DNA from 2 places in the Desulfosporosinus burensis genome. Region 1 is predicted to be linked to the other one. Evidence: riboswitches for the same ligand, from Rfam matches in the RefSeq annotation. Region 1 holds a riboswitch; the other holds the start of a gene.

Region 1 (7,508 bases):
TTGCTGCATTCACGACTAACCCATCTACAATATTTAGAGAATACTGTAATTCTTGTATGAGTAATTCTATTTCATTTTGATGCTGTATGCGCAATGGTCCGAGATTACATAACTTTTGACTTAAGTGCTGAGTTATTTGCAAAAGATCAACTATAAGGCCTTGATTTTCTTCCTTCAGGACAATTTGGATTAACTCATAAATCGAGTGTGGAATATCCCTAAATTTATAGTCAATTAATAACTTGACAAGTTGACCCTCACCGTTTTCCTTGAGGTCACCTGTCGTAAAAGCACGCTGAGCTTTTAGCAACTCCATGGCCGCAAGTAAATTCTCAAGCCGGTTTAATAACTGGGTAAGCATCTCATAAATCCATTTGTAGGGAACGGCCAAACCACCTGCTTGTAGTCGGGACGAAATGGCATTTTTATTGACGACAATATCTCCATTGGCATACAAAGAAGCATGCAGGACATCGCCTAAAACCCGAATACTCCCACCCGCTTCGATTGAGAATCCGTCGTATACACTACCTTTTACAATAACATCGCCTTTAAATTTAATGTTTCCCACCGTGAGGTTCACATCACCCTCCACAATATAAACAGGACGTACAGATAAGTACTTTTTGCCGTATCCCTCCAGCACAGGCTTACCACTTCTTGTTGCAATGGCGACCGTACCCTCATTAATGAGTTCGACTCCATCTTTAATTAATATGGGAACATCTTTCGGCATTTTCGCTAATACCGGATTTTCTGTAACATCGATTCCTGGCTTGCCTGGGACAGGCGGTCTCTTAATTGCTACAATTTCTCCAAGAGAAACCGAATGTATTTTACCATTCCCATAGGGATTTCTTGCTGATACGCTCCAGTCTTCATCCTGAAAATTATACATAATCGAAGCATCTACGCTTTCAACAGGAGAAAGACCGGTTGCGATTTCTACAGTAAATTCTCCAGCTGTGTCTTGAACTGCTTTCATTATAGCGTCTTCCTGAATTCCAAAAACCACACCCTTGTTTTGTAATGCTTCCATGACATCTTCATATCGAATCGGAGCCGGTTCTTCTTCTATTACACATCCAGCTAAAACCTTAACTATCTGCATTGGCTTACAATCAATAAGGGCATACTTTTTACCAAACTTTTTCTTAACCACTAAAAAAGCTTTCATTTTATCTTCTATTATATTAATTTCCAGATCCACTGAGGGTGCAGTATCAAGAGTTTTGATCTCAACAGTATCATGATCGTTAATAAAGGAAGGAGTTTCTATTTTCTTTCCGTTGAGATAAATTTCGACATTGTCTCCGCCCATGATCAGAGGGAACCTACCTAATCCCCGCGGTGGGGTAAAAAGTAACTTACCGTTTCTGATCTCAATGGAACCATCGAAAACGTAGTCGGGAATTACTTCTTTTTTTTCCTGAATCCCCCGGTATAACTTTGTACGATGATGTTCTGATTTATCGTCAACAGTTTGTTTATTTCTAAAAGCCATGATTTAACCTCCGTCATATTTTATTACAAAAAACGCTAAATCATCTTTACTTTCCACGTTATCAATATGTCTGTTAACGTCTTCTAAGACTTTTTCCGCCAGCTCGCTAATATCAAGCTTCTTGCCATTATCACATATCAAATTCACCATGACCGGTTTTGATAAGTTTTCAAAAATCTCCAAATAATTGTTCTTTTCGCAGTTCAACAAGTAACCCGGCCTTCTGGAGTCTTCTTGCGCTCTTTTATAATTATCGTTCATATGCTCTTCCTTTATCACTTTCGATTTGATCAAACTTTGAACAGTCTTACAACAAATATCCTTGTACAACCGGAAAGTGGTTTTGCAATCAAATATTTTTGTCGCTAGATTCATGAATCCATAAGGTTCAGAAAATCCATAGCCAAAGAAGTTCCCCGCTCAGATGTTGAAAGATATATCTTATCTGCAAACCTATAAATAATACTAAACCCATAGCCCATGGAAACTGTGGTGGAAAACCCCTGCAGAAAAATCATATTGGGCAGTTTATCAAAGTCCATCCCCGGACCTTGATCAGCAACGCTGACCCGGACACCATGATCGAGCGCGCGAATTTGCATAATCCCGTACCCTGCGTGTTTAATGACATTGGTTACCGTTTCGGAAATACTTAGGACAATATGAGCCAAATGTTGCTGAGAACACCCCCGTTTTTCCAGATAAGCCGCAATCAATTCCCGGGCGGCATTCACATCTGTCACGGCGGCGATTATGACTTCCTCTTGAAACACTCCTTCACGTTTTAAAAGCTCAAACTCTCCCTCATTCAATAGATTAAACTTTCCTTGAGTTACCGCGTAAATGACATCGCGGTACACATGGAAAATCTTTTCCCTTTGCATCCTGGTATTTTGCAGGTCCCGTTCAATCATCTGCTGATAATTCGTCATCATGTCATTTGCTGCGTTTAGGGTATCCCCCAGGATTTCGAACTCATCTCCGGTTTTAATATAGATCCTGTGCTCGTAGTTTCCCATCCTAATTCTGTTTACGCCTGCCGTCATTTGTTCAAGCGGCTGGGGAAAACTTTTAACCTGCTTACTGGTTGTGTAAAATGTTAAGCCCAGAGAAAAAACAAAAATGGCCAGCTCCCAGAGTGCCAGTTTCCGTTCCTGGTGAAAAATATTTTCAGCAGCAATATGAAGACCAACAATGCCTACGGTTTGACCGTTGCTATTTTTGATTGGCGCATAACCGTACAAACCAGCACCCCACTGGCCGATCATTAATCTTTTATCGGCAATTGCACCAGCATAGGCCTGTTTTATAGCGTCTTGTCCGGTTGCATCGTAAACATCGCCGATATGGGAAGGAGCCTTCGTTTTCACATCAACGACAAATTCCCACTTTTCCCCCTCGCCTATCATGCGCATCGTATAAATATTCGTTATATCCGGGTTTACTTTTTGGATATTTTGGAGAACTTTCTGAATCTCCCGGTATTCCGCACAATCCTCGTCCGCCCTGGTCCGTAACCGGTCATGTGCCTGACCGTCCATTAGAATAGCAGCAGTTGAGGCTAAGCTGGTAACTCTTAGCTCATAGCGATTCTTTAATTCAAAGTAAAAAATAAAAAAATACGTACCGAGAGTCAACAACAAAATAAGGGTAAGCGAAAAGACTGAACTTAACATTATCCTTCGTCTCAGAGTCCCTTTCATTAGCCTTTTTCCCATACCCGCTGACCTCTTTCTTTTCCCTAAATACTGTCAAGTTCTAAATACCCACCCTTTCTAATCCTATCTCCGAAGATAACGGCTGGGCTAATTATTTGACCAAATATCCTCATACTTACTCTTTAGCAATCAAGTTGTCAAGCCTTTCGGAGATTCAAACACATCTCTGCCGCAAATTTCCGGCACACCTAAAATATCAAGCTTTCGTATATGAAAATCGGGATATTCTTAATAAATACATTAATTTTAAGTTTGCGAAGCGCCTGCACCGATTCAATAATCCCGGCAATACCTGTCGAATCAACAAATCTAACTCCTCCGAGATCAATGTTTAATTGGTCTAGGCCCTTAAAATAGTCCAAGCTTAATCGAAGAGCCTCGACGGTAGAGATATCTAAAACACCGGATAAGCTTAACAGTCTTTTGCCATCGATAATCTTGCTTTCTGTTTTTAATACCACTGTAAACCCTCCTCTCCAATTAAACGAATCAAACCCCGTTTATCCTCATATCTTGGGTAAGATGAGCGACGCTAAAATCAACGGCATTTATCGAAAGACTTAAATCCTGGAGCAAATCCACGATTTTTTCCTTTTTCACGGGATGACCTTTCCAGTCTAAGATTATCCGTACAACCGGGCGTGTGGGAAGACCAAGGGGAATAGCAATCACAGTGCCTGTTTCTCCCGTATTTAGAGTGACTCTGGAATTTTCGGGATAAAGGTTTAAGCTACTTCGGAAAGCTTTAACGATATCTAAAGAGAAATTTTTATTGACTCTAGACAAAATCATTTCTAACGCATGATAGGGGGGGATCCCCGCCCTGTAGGGACGATCTGCCGTTAATGCATCAAAGACATCCGCCACAGCGACAATTTGAGCTCCATGGTAAATCGCTTCTCCGCTCAAACAGTCTGGATATCCTTGTCCATTCCAACGTTCATGATGTTGCCGGACGATTTTTAAAACTCCCTCTGAGAGAATTACAGACCTTAGCATTTGTTCGCCGCGGCCAGGATGTTGTTTGATGATTTCAAATTCCCCCGCAGTTAAACCAGATGGTTTATCGAGTATTTTACAGGGAATCATTAACTTTCCCCAATCGTGAAGAAGGGCACCAAGGGCCAAATTAATGAGCATCAACGACCCATAACCCATTTGTAAGCCAATGATTGTAGCTAGTAAAGCGACATTCACAGAATGGACATAGCTATAATAGTCATATGACTCTAATTCGCGAAGGTCAACGAGCAGTCCGGGGTTTTCCTTCGATTTACGAATCAACTTTGCCACAATTGTCGTTGCAGTATGTAAATAATCCTGGCGTATAAAATTAGGTTCGTAATAAAAGCGTTTCAATAAATTTAGATGGTGTTGATGCCCGGTAAACAACAGGGGGTCGGAATGGTTCTTATTGATCCATTCATAAGTAACTACATAAACTTCCCGCATTTGATCGCACTCTATAATGTCCTTCGTCACGGTTTTACCCTTTTCTAAAAGCAAACACCCTTGAGCATCGAACAAATCCAATTCCGTAGGCACTCCCAGGGAAAGACAATTGACAGATAATGGCCGTATATTAAGTTTCAGAAAAACCACCCCCAAAAATATAAACGCCACTCCTAAAAGGAATGGCGACATAAACCCTGTTCGGAAACCCGGCGATCATCACCCTTACGTGGAAGACCCGTAGCTTTGCGTCCCTACCTTTCGTTAGGTTTGCCTTTGTCGCAGCCCTGAAAGATGCAGTTTTCCGTATACATTAATTATCATAATTATGGTTATATATCGCAAAAGCCAATAGTTCATCTAATTAATCCTGTGCAGATTCGACCAGATCAATCTCAAATCTCAAATAAAATCCATGGCCAAGGAAGTACCCGCATTTGAAGGGGATAAGTAAATTTTTTCGGCATACTTATACATGATGGAATATAAAAACCGTTTATGCTGAATCTCGATCGGGTAGGAAGACACTTCAACCCGGCGGATTTCTATCCCTAATAATGGTTATAAGAGGACGTGCCGGATGCTTATAGGTCACGCTAACCACTTGACCCACTTCCCCTGAATTGAGCTTGACCAGAGTGTCTTTGGGATAAAGGGTGAACATTTAGCCCTTTTGCGATGACCCATGGCTTTGCGTCCCACCCTTTCGGATGGTTTGCCTTTATCCATTAATTTTTCAAAAGCAAAAAGACCAAGTTAAAACTAACTGGTACTTCAATGTTGTGCCAGTCTATAAAAACTTAGTCTCTTAAATATTTTTATATGAAGAATATTAATGAGTAACCGTAAAATAGATATGCAACCCTTTGCAAACGATCCGAGAATAATTTGTTTCCAATATTTGGGGGTAATTACATATATTACCCCCCCCCCCCCCCCCCCCGAACATCTGTTCTATATTTTTTCCGCATTCACTCGTTTTCATCTCTGATCAATCCTTTCGCGTTATGAACGTCACAATACATCCCTGCAAACACGACTTTTTAAGCATATCCGAAAGCATAACTTTCATCGGGATACATAAGTGCAACCTCGGCTTCCGCCTCGCCAACGCAAGCCGGGTTTTATTTAGGCTATTCAGAATAGCATAAATCTCTCGGCGCACAAGTGAAAACTTAGGCTTCCGCCGATCCGCCGGCGCCTAAAATGCTTGGCGCAAGCCAAGTTTTCTTTGTATCTAGGTGTATTCTACTTCATTCTCCAAGAATTTGCTTTTTCCTGCTATTATCTGCAATATGGTAGAAATAGTTTTTCCGGAAAGGGGACTCTCTGCATATTATGAAAGGATTCCACCAACCAACGACAGATCCCTCTGGGTAACCTGGCAATCGTCAGCCGAACTGGACGACCCATAGCTTTGCGTCCCTTACTTTCGCCAGGTTTGCCGTTGTCATTGCTTGCATATTCTTTTTTGTTTTTCCACAAAACGACAATACACACTACTGTTTGCTATGCTATATTCTTTGTAATCTCAGGAAATCCTTCCTTGTTTTTTGTTTGTTTGTTTTTTTGAATAGTTGCTATAGTTTATATATATTCTCATCCAAAAGAGAAGGCCTCAAAATGCCTTCCCCAAAATAAATTCTATACTTCTAGGGGTATTTCAACAAGGCCGAAGGCTGGTATACTTTCACTGAACACAAAAAACAGGAGCATTCTAACCTCACTTTTTTAACGATTAATAAGGAATATTTTTTGCCTTAGCAGGGATAACAAATCGTGTAACCACTGTGTATTTTTTTAATTGAGATCTGGCCTTTGAATTTCATTCCCATGCCAAAGTTCATAATGAAGTTGTGGTTGATCACTAACCCCCTCCGCTCCAGGATACAATCCCACTTGACCTAGCGCTTCTTGAGCCTCTACCGTTTCCCCTACTTTAACTCGAAGGTTATCTAGTCCGCCGAATGTGACTAACCAACCTTCTCCGCAGTCTAAAGTTACTTTTTGACCTAGCAGAGGATCCGACCCTGAAAAGGTGACCTTTCCTCCTTGCGTAGCCCGGATCACGGTTCCTTCCGATACTGCGTAATCAACACCAGCATGAAAGAGATAATTCCCTAAAGACTCAGAGTAATAATTACCAATTCTTCGCAAGGGGCTCCCATATACCGGACATTGAAAATCACTTAGTTCAAGAATTTTTTCATTGAGATTATTCTTCCCGAGTACAATCATAAGTTCTTGCTGTGTTTCTTGATCTTCTTTCGTGCTCTTTGAGCGGTCTTCCGTCTGAGTATGCAAAATTTCGTTTGCTCCACCGGTCCTTGTATCCAGAACTGTATTGACTGACACGGCTTGAGCTCCCTCATTGGTTATTGGCGATCTATTCTGGACAGATTCTGACAGTGTACTTCGATATCCTATGTAGACAATTAGGCTCCCTATAAGAATGAAAAAGCTCCAAACTAAAACCCCGCTTGTGGAAAATTTACCACTGTTCAATTGACTCACCTCTATACTAGCCTTGCCCAATAATATTTTTTTAGACAAACCAGTATCCCCAATACTATTGTAGTTAGAAAGTTTACTGCATATAACCTAACTTCATTAGCTTTGTTCCTGGGTAATAATGAGCCAGTATTTCCTCCACATTTCTATTGTTTTTGGCTAAATCGTTGGCTCCCCACTGTGACATTCCCACTGCATGTCCGTTACCATACGTCGTGACTGTCAGGCGATCTGGTTGTACAACCCATTCTAAATCTGTTGACGAGAGTCCCAGTAAGGTACGGAGTTGAGTCGTTTGATAGACTCTTCCCAACACTCGTACA
Region 2 (7,508 bases), on a different contig from region 1:
CAGAATGAACGCTCTGTTCGTAAAAAGCATAGCCTGAGGTTTCAGCCCAGGTAGCCCGACCGCGATCAGAAGTAAGGACCCTAAAAGCATTTGCCAAGCCGTCAGAATAAAGGGATGAAGCTCTTTTGACATTCGTTTTGCTAAGATAGTTCCCAGAGCACCCACCAGACCCGATAAAATCATAAATCCTTCGCCCTGCCAAGTGAAATTTAACGTAAAGTTTTGTCCAGAATTAACTAAGATAATTCCTGCGAAACCTGCGACTAAGCCTACTATTTTACGCAGGTCTAATCGGTCATCACGATAAACGAAGTGAGCTAAAACGACCACAAAGAAAATACCCGCTGACGATAAAACAGCACCTTTCATTCCTGTGGTATGAGCTAATCCGTTATAAAAAAAGAAGTACAACAAACTAATTTGTAGTAGCCCTAGCAAAAAAAGCTGAGGTAGCATTTTTAGTTTTACTTTGGGTGACAAACGCAATCCAAAAATAATTAAGGCAAAAATAAGCAGGGCAGCTAAAAAAAATCGTAATCCTGCGAGTACAATAATCGCGGAGCGATCTCCGGTCGCTATGCCAAGCTCTTCATAACTGACTTTCAAAACTGGAAAGGCGCTTCCCCATAGAACAGCGCAAAATAGGGCAATAACAATAACCCAAAACCTGTTAGTTAAGTAGAATCCATAATTGCGTTCTTTACTTCTAATCAAGTTCATTTATGTCCTTCCTAGGAAAGATTCTGTATTCTATTCCTAAATAATAAGGCTTAGCAGAGAAATGGTCAAACATTGAAAAAAGAGAACCTAGTAAGGTCCTCCGAGAAAAGCAACCTAGATTGTGAGTCAAAGATCGATCATTATCCAATAACTATGTCGTCACCTGAACCCACTGACCCGCAGTTAGTTCCTCCAGTTCAGCCACGTTTAACTTTATGGCAGTATTTGAGGCACCGGCCGCAGGGAAAACATGGGTATATGATTGCAGGGAATAATCCAGATAAATAGGTATCGGCTGAATTAACCCGAATGGACAAACTCCCCCTACAGGATGCCCAGTCGCCTCGGATACCTCCTTAGCCTCGGGCATCTTTGCCTTGGTATAAAAGATTTCTTTAAACTTCTTATTGTCCAGCCGCTTATCCCCAGCCATGAGGATCATGATAAAATCTTCCTTGACTTTAAAGAGCAGTGACTTGGCAATTTCACCTTGAGTTACGCCTAAGGCCTCCGCTGCTTTTGATACTGTACTTGTATCCTCAAAGCTTAATATCTCAATTTCCTTTTTGTTCTGCCTTAAAAATGCCGCTACGGATTCTACCGACATAACCTAACCCCTCCGATTACACGTGATTCGCCCAGCATAAATCTTCATTTAAACAGATGATTGCTTTAGCATACATTCCCCGATCAATCACAAATTGCATGTTCACCTGGCGTAAGGACTGCGACACACACTTGATGTTGATGTTATTTTTAGCCAAGGCATTAGCGGCTCTAGCGAGAATCCGAGGCATTGCAATATTCGACCCGATTGCACAAACAATCGCAGCCTCCTGTACGGTAACCGTTCGGTATTCAGCTTGAAGTTCAGACACCAAAGATTCAGCGAGATCTGCCTGCCAAATTACAAGTGAGATACTATTCGCATTGGTGGTTTTCATAATATAGCTAATATTATACTTTTTAAACTTTTTCATAATGTCTAAATCAAACCCAGATTCTCCGACCATAGAAGTATCATGGATTTCCAAAACAACAATTTTATCCGACCCGGCAATGATTTCTATCTTCGCTTCAGGACCTATATAGTCATTGGAAATAACAGTTCCCGGGTGGGTAGGTTCAAAGGTATTTTTAATACGCAGGTTAATCCCCGCAATTTCTAACGGCTTAGACGCATTAGGATGGATGGCCTCCATTCCAATGTCAGCAAGTTGATCCGCAACATCATAATTCGTCCTACCTACCGGAATTGCTTTATCGACACCCACTATTTTAGGATCGGCTGATGATAAATGATACTCCTTGTGGATAATTGCCTCATCCGCGGCTAAGTGAGTTGCAATTTTAGAAAAGGTAATTTCTGAGTACCCTCTTTCGTATTGCCTCATAATCCCTTCAGTCCCTTTGGTATATCCAGTAGCAACGATGATTGCTTCGTGAGGATTAACGTTCTTAAAGGATTTTTCTATACGATCGCTGATCGAGAGTTGCTTAGAATCACGGAAACCCGTTAAATCTACCAACTCCGCGAGAATACCGTTATTGCGCAGGATATTCACCGTGTTAAAGGCGGAATGAGCTTCTCCGATCGATGCCAGTAACTCCCTAGCCGCCGAGTAGATACTGTCTCTTCCGACATACCCTGAAGCAATAATATCCTCCATACTATTCAGATAGGCTTTCGTCTGCATAACACGTTCTACTATGAATACTCGACAAACTTTAGGGTTTAAACCTAGGTCTATAAACGTATCATTAAGTTTAAGGGCCTCACTTAATAGTTCATCCATGGCCGTTTCATAGTCTTCCCCTTTTATAAAACGTTGGTAGATTCCCGCAGCTTTAGTCTTTTTATCTTCAAGCAGCATATTCGTTACCCCTGCGTAGGCAGAGACGACAAACACCCTACCATAACGAAAATCTTCTGAACTTGGGAAGCCAATTATGTCATTAAGCACAGTCTGAAATTGGAGCATTGATGTACCACCGATTTTTTCTACAGTTAGCATAATAAAATCCGAACCCCTCTTCTGTTTCTTTTTCTCCATTTAAGCATTATTCGTCAGAATTTAGGATATTCCTTCAACTCTTGCGAAATAAGTCCAATCCCTCCACTTCAAAAAGGAAAAGCCAACCTCACTCTAAGCAATGCTTTGTTATGATTTAGGTGATAATGGATCAATGAGTGGTCGATGTTTACGGCGTGTCGCCAAGTAATCAAGCACTCGCTCAGGTGAAGTATTAAGAATCTGGTGCTGAGAAATCCCTGCCTCACGAACTAATTCCAGGGCTTCACTGAATTCACCGACTCGATCCCAAAAATGTGCATCACTGCCTAAAATCACGGGGCCTTTGAACTTGGCAAGATAACGGGCAATAAAACGGCAATTCTGTTGGGCTCCACTTTTTTCTTTGATTGTGGAAAGTGAACTATTGTTTATCTCAACCGGAACATTTAGAAGAGCCGAGGCATAGGCAATTCGCTCAAGATCCATTTCAAAATGTGGACGTCCCGGATGGACCATCATATCCGTATATGGGTTTTCCATCGCTTTAATAAAGGCTTGCGTATTTTGTTCACTTGTACCTCCAGGATAGCAGATCGGATGAAGTCCAACAAGAACCAGCTTCAGCTTAGCTAAATATGGGATGGGCATATCTAACTCACCTTCATAGTTCGTAATATTTGCTTCAACCCCTGGTAATAGTTTCACCCCAGAAATTTCATCAGGAAGAATTGACAAATTACCAAAATGGTATAGATGAGGTGCCCCTGGCATACTTGGACCATGGTCCGTCATTCCCATCAATTTGAGCCCTTTGCGAGAGGCTGCTTGCGCATTTTCAGTAATAGTACTGTAGGCATGTCCACTTGTAATGGTATGAGTATGCAAGTCAACCAATAGTTCCATTTTAATCACCTCATTTTATATTATCAGGCAAACCTTGGTTTGGATCTTAATATTTTTAGCTAATTCTATATTATACTTTGTGTGTAAAGTCCAAATTATGCTGAGGTTAAGGATCTGTTAAAATATAAATAGATCATCGCTTTTAAATTTTCTTTACTGCTTAACTATAATATAGGAAAAAGAGACCTGCAATAGGAATAGGCCACGACACTTCGTCGTGGCCTATTCCTATCTCTAGTTTGATACTAATCCCGACTTAGATAGCGGCTTGAATTTGCTAACATAAACAATGGGTTTCTCAAATAATCGATGGGATATAAATCATCCCTTGCAGAAATCAGCGCCATTATCTTCCCGATTTTTGATAATGGATCAATAGCAACGATCACAAAAGCATCTTTTTCAGAGGTTAAAGGATAGATAACATTGTTTTTATTCAGAACATCATGATAGGCATCTAGCGTAAGCATCCTGAAATCACTGTTCCGCCAACGTATATCGTAAAGCTTAAAGGCCTGATGGGCCACTAACGGTAAAAAAGTTTCTTCAGTTAAATACAATTCGATTCCCATCATGTAACCTTCACTATCTAGGTCATTCCAATATTCACAATGAAACGATTTATCCACTGACTCTCTATACGTCTTCGTTGCTAAACGCATTTGACTCAAACTTTGACCCATGCTATGCCATTTAATTCTTGGAATGCTAAGACTGTTCACATCATAGTAAAGCCCGATATCGCTTTTCTCGAGGGTATACTCGTCAGTCGTTTGATTAGGCATAAGGTAGATATAGCCCATTTGCATGTTGTTATCGCAGGTAATAAGCACGGAACATCCCCCCCAAAGCTTCATATGCCAGCTTGTCTGGTTGATTGTTTACACTTTATATTATCTAATTATTCTATCACTGTTTCTGCGTAAGTGCACATTTTTCCTGCAATCAAACTGTATACAATTTTCGACACCGAAATAACGAGCCATCAGTCTCCTTCATTCTCTAAGTAACGTGGTTAAAACTAACCGATTGTACAAACCTTGTTAAATCCTTAAGCAAATCGCAGGTTAGTTCCTCATTAACGAATTTTCCGTTTTTATCAAATAAAATTCTTATGAGCGGTCTACTCGGGTAATTGTGATGAATACCGACGACTGTTCCCATTTCACCTGTATTTAAAGTAACTATAGAACCTTGCGGATAAAGTATTAAACACCGTTCAAAACAATGTACAATCTCTTGATCAAAATCTTTACCTGAACCAGCCACGATGATTTCTAAAGCGTGATATGGGGGCAACCCTTTGCGGTAGGGTCGATCCGCAACAAGGGCATCAAAAACGTCAGCAACTGCAACGATTTGTGCATTAGTCGTAATAGCTCTCTGTCTTAACCCATCCGGATAGCCCTCGCCATTCCAACGTTCATGATGATGACGGACTATGCTGAGAATCTCCTTTGAGATATTGGAGTATTTAAGCATTTCCACACCCAGCTCTGGATGCTTTTTAATAATCTTAAATTCTTCTCTATTTAGGCCCGAAGGTTTATTCAGTATTTCAAGGGGCAAAGAACTTTTACCCAAATCATGGAACATCGCACCCATTGATAAAGTTCTTAGTTTTTGTCCTGAAAACCCCATTTTCAACCCTACTAGAGTAGCTATTAACGCAACATTTACGGAATGAATATATGTATAATTATCAAAGTTTCGAAATTCATTAAAATCTATATACACACGGGAATTTCCTTCTAACTCGTTGATAATTTTATCAACAATAGCAAACGAATCGATTAAACGTGTAGAGCTAAAAAGGCATACGCTCTCAAAGACTTTTCGAACATAGCCTACAATAAAACGGTACTCCGAGGAAGGAAATCTACGTTCTTCATTTGGAGGATGAGAATTCTCCAAATCATATTGTAAAGTATATAGCTGTCGCTGGAGAAGAAGTTCATAAATGTTTGCGGTGATTGGCTTACCTTTAGATAACAACAATATTCCCTGTATATCATATAGGTCAAGCTCTGAAAGTTCCCCAATTTCAAAGCTGTTCGTTGTTAGGGGTTCCAACTTTGTTATCAAAACCAACTTTCCTCCTTATAAAACAAAAGACGCCAAATAAGTATACGGCGACAAGTTTTTTCGGTATCCCGGCTTTCTTCACCATAATGTGTTAAGACCCGTGGCTTTGCGCCCTCAGTTCTCACTGAGTTTGCCTTTATCGCAGAGGTATTAAATTGATTATGGCCTAACTACATTACAGAAAACATGACCTATAGTAGGCCTTTAGACCTATAGGATATACCTTCGCTAATATATCACACACAACAAAAATATACAATATAATACAATCTTATTATAATATTTAATTTTGGCTTAATTCCATCATTTTCAACTATCATTCGCTAGATTTAGCATCAATAAATTGTGCAAAGAGCAACTCGGATCAACTCTCTGGTCCCTAAATTAGACGAGTAGACTCAAACTATGATATTCTTAACTGATACCCTTATCTAACTCAGCAAATATTACTACCAAAGGAGTATTTTCATGCCTCGCTTTTATATCTCTGAACAAATAATTCAAGATCTAGCGGATAATGATCGTGTATATAAAAAAGGGCTTTCCTATTACGCGGCTGGTAGAGTCTACAATTTCAGTTTTTTCCCCGATAAAGGCCTAATAAACGCTTCTGTCATCGGAGGTTTACGCTATATTGTTCAGCTTGCCTTTGAGAAGGACAACTCCGTACGCTCATATCGCTGCACATGCCCAGCCTTCAAAGACTATCCTGGAGCCTGCAAACACGTTATCGCCGTCTTAAAAACAGCCCAACAAAAATTACCGTCAGCTTGGACTGACCCTGTCGTTCAGAGCCGCGTGGTTGATGAGCTTCTCACTGTTTTTGCCAATCAACGTCAGGAAACTCCTTACGAAGAACTGACTCTAAACGTGGAACTCCAAACCCTGCCCAGCCATCGGCTTTCTACACATCTACAGCTTAGAGTCGGTCTGCAGCGACTTTATGTAGTAAAAGACATCGGACAATTTCTCACTGCGCTTAAATCAGGCCGCTCGCTAGAATTTGGTAAGCAATTTACCCTTGAACCTACGAGACAAACCTTCAAAGAGGAAGATCGTAGGTTAATTGCCATGCTGCAAGAAATGAATGACCAACATTCAGCCATAATCGAGATGCAAGGGCCCTTTTACGCGACAACCGTGCTCAATCAAAAATTGTTGCCCTTGACGGGCTATTATTTAACTAAGTTTTTAGACGCTTTGGGAGATAAAGTGTTTTCTTGGAGCTTCGAAGCTCCCCCTCCCACACCCACCCAAATTATCCGGCATGGGCTACCCATCGAATTTTCCCTCCAGTCACAAGGTCAGGATCTTGCATTAACACTCGAAACTGAAGAAATGCCCCTCCAACTGACGGACGATGGGAGCTACTACGTTTACCAAGCTAAAATCCATCAAGCTTCCCCCAACCAAAAAGAACTCCTTTTGCCTCTTCTGTCAGCCCTTCGCCAAGGATCCGTGACCAATATTGTGATTCCAGCAGCCCAGAAGGAGCTTTTCGCCTCAGAGGCACTGCCCTTAATCGGGAAATTAGGTCCAGTTATCATTGATCCTGTCCTAGAAGATAAATTTAATCAGGAAAGCTTACAAGCCAAAATCTATTTTGATCGTTCAAGCGATATGGGCATCACAGCTCGTTTAGAATTTCACTATGGAGAGACCATCATTAATCCATTTTCTGCGACCCGGGATACTAGTAACGAGTCAACAGCCAGCGATGTTATTCTCATCCGTTCTGTCAATCAAGAACGAATGATCCTCAACATTCTGGAACACGCCGATTTC

The links. Region 1 has a riboswitch for cyclic di-GMP ahead of ACYQ3Q_RS10585 (HD-GYP domain-containing protein). Riboswitches for the same ligand answer to the same signal wherever they lie in the genome.
Region 2: linked by a shared signal. The riboswitch ahead of ACYQ3Q_RS04215 (HD-GYP domain-containing protein) and the one ahead of ACYQ3Q_RS10585 (HD-GYP domain-containing protein) in region 1 are both predicted to bind cyclic di-GMP.

The regions. Positions count from the first base shown of each region.
Region 1 is NZ_BAAHYN010000005.1:242,707-250,214, forward strand. Features, by position in the region: gene ACYQ3Q_RS10565 (flagellar assembly protein A) at 1-1,504, opposite strand, end outside; gene ACYQ3Q_RS10570 (hypothetical protein) at 1,508-1,765, opposite strand; gene ACYQ3Q_RS10575 (ATP-binding protein) at 1,876-3,180, opposite strand; gene ACYQ3Q_RS10580 (STAS domain-containing protein) at 3,411-3,683, opposite strand; gene ACYQ3Q_RS10585 (HD-GYP domain-containing protein) at 3,712-4,755, opposite strand; cyclic di-GMP riboswitch class I at 4,875-4,959, opposite strand; cyclic di-GMP riboswitch class I at 5,349-5,404, opposite strand; cyclic di-GMP riboswitch class I at 6,047-6,130, opposite strand; gene ACYQ3Q_RS10590 (M23 family metallopeptidase) at 6,475-7,227, opposite strand; gene spoIID (stage II sporulation protein D) at 7,262-7,508, opposite strand, start outside.
Region 2 is NZ_BAAHYN010000002.1:247,641-255,148, forward strand. Features, by position in the region: gene ACYQ3Q_RS04190 (DMT family transporter) at 1-720, opposite strand, end outside; gene ACYQ3Q_RS04195 (YbaK/EbsC family protein) at 872-1,327, opposite strand; gene ACYQ3Q_RS04200 (aspartate kinase) at 1,344-2,735, opposite strand; gene ACYQ3Q_RS04205 (phosphatase) at 2,883-3,638, opposite strand; gene ACYQ3Q_RS04210 (hypothetical protein) at 3,884-4,471, opposite strand; gene ACYQ3Q_RS04215 (HD-GYP domain-containing protein) at 4,641-5,723, opposite strand; cyclic di-GMP riboswitch class I at 5,783-5,868, opposite strand; gene ACYQ3Q_RS04220 (DEAD/DEAH box helicase) at 6,192-7,508, shown strand, end outside.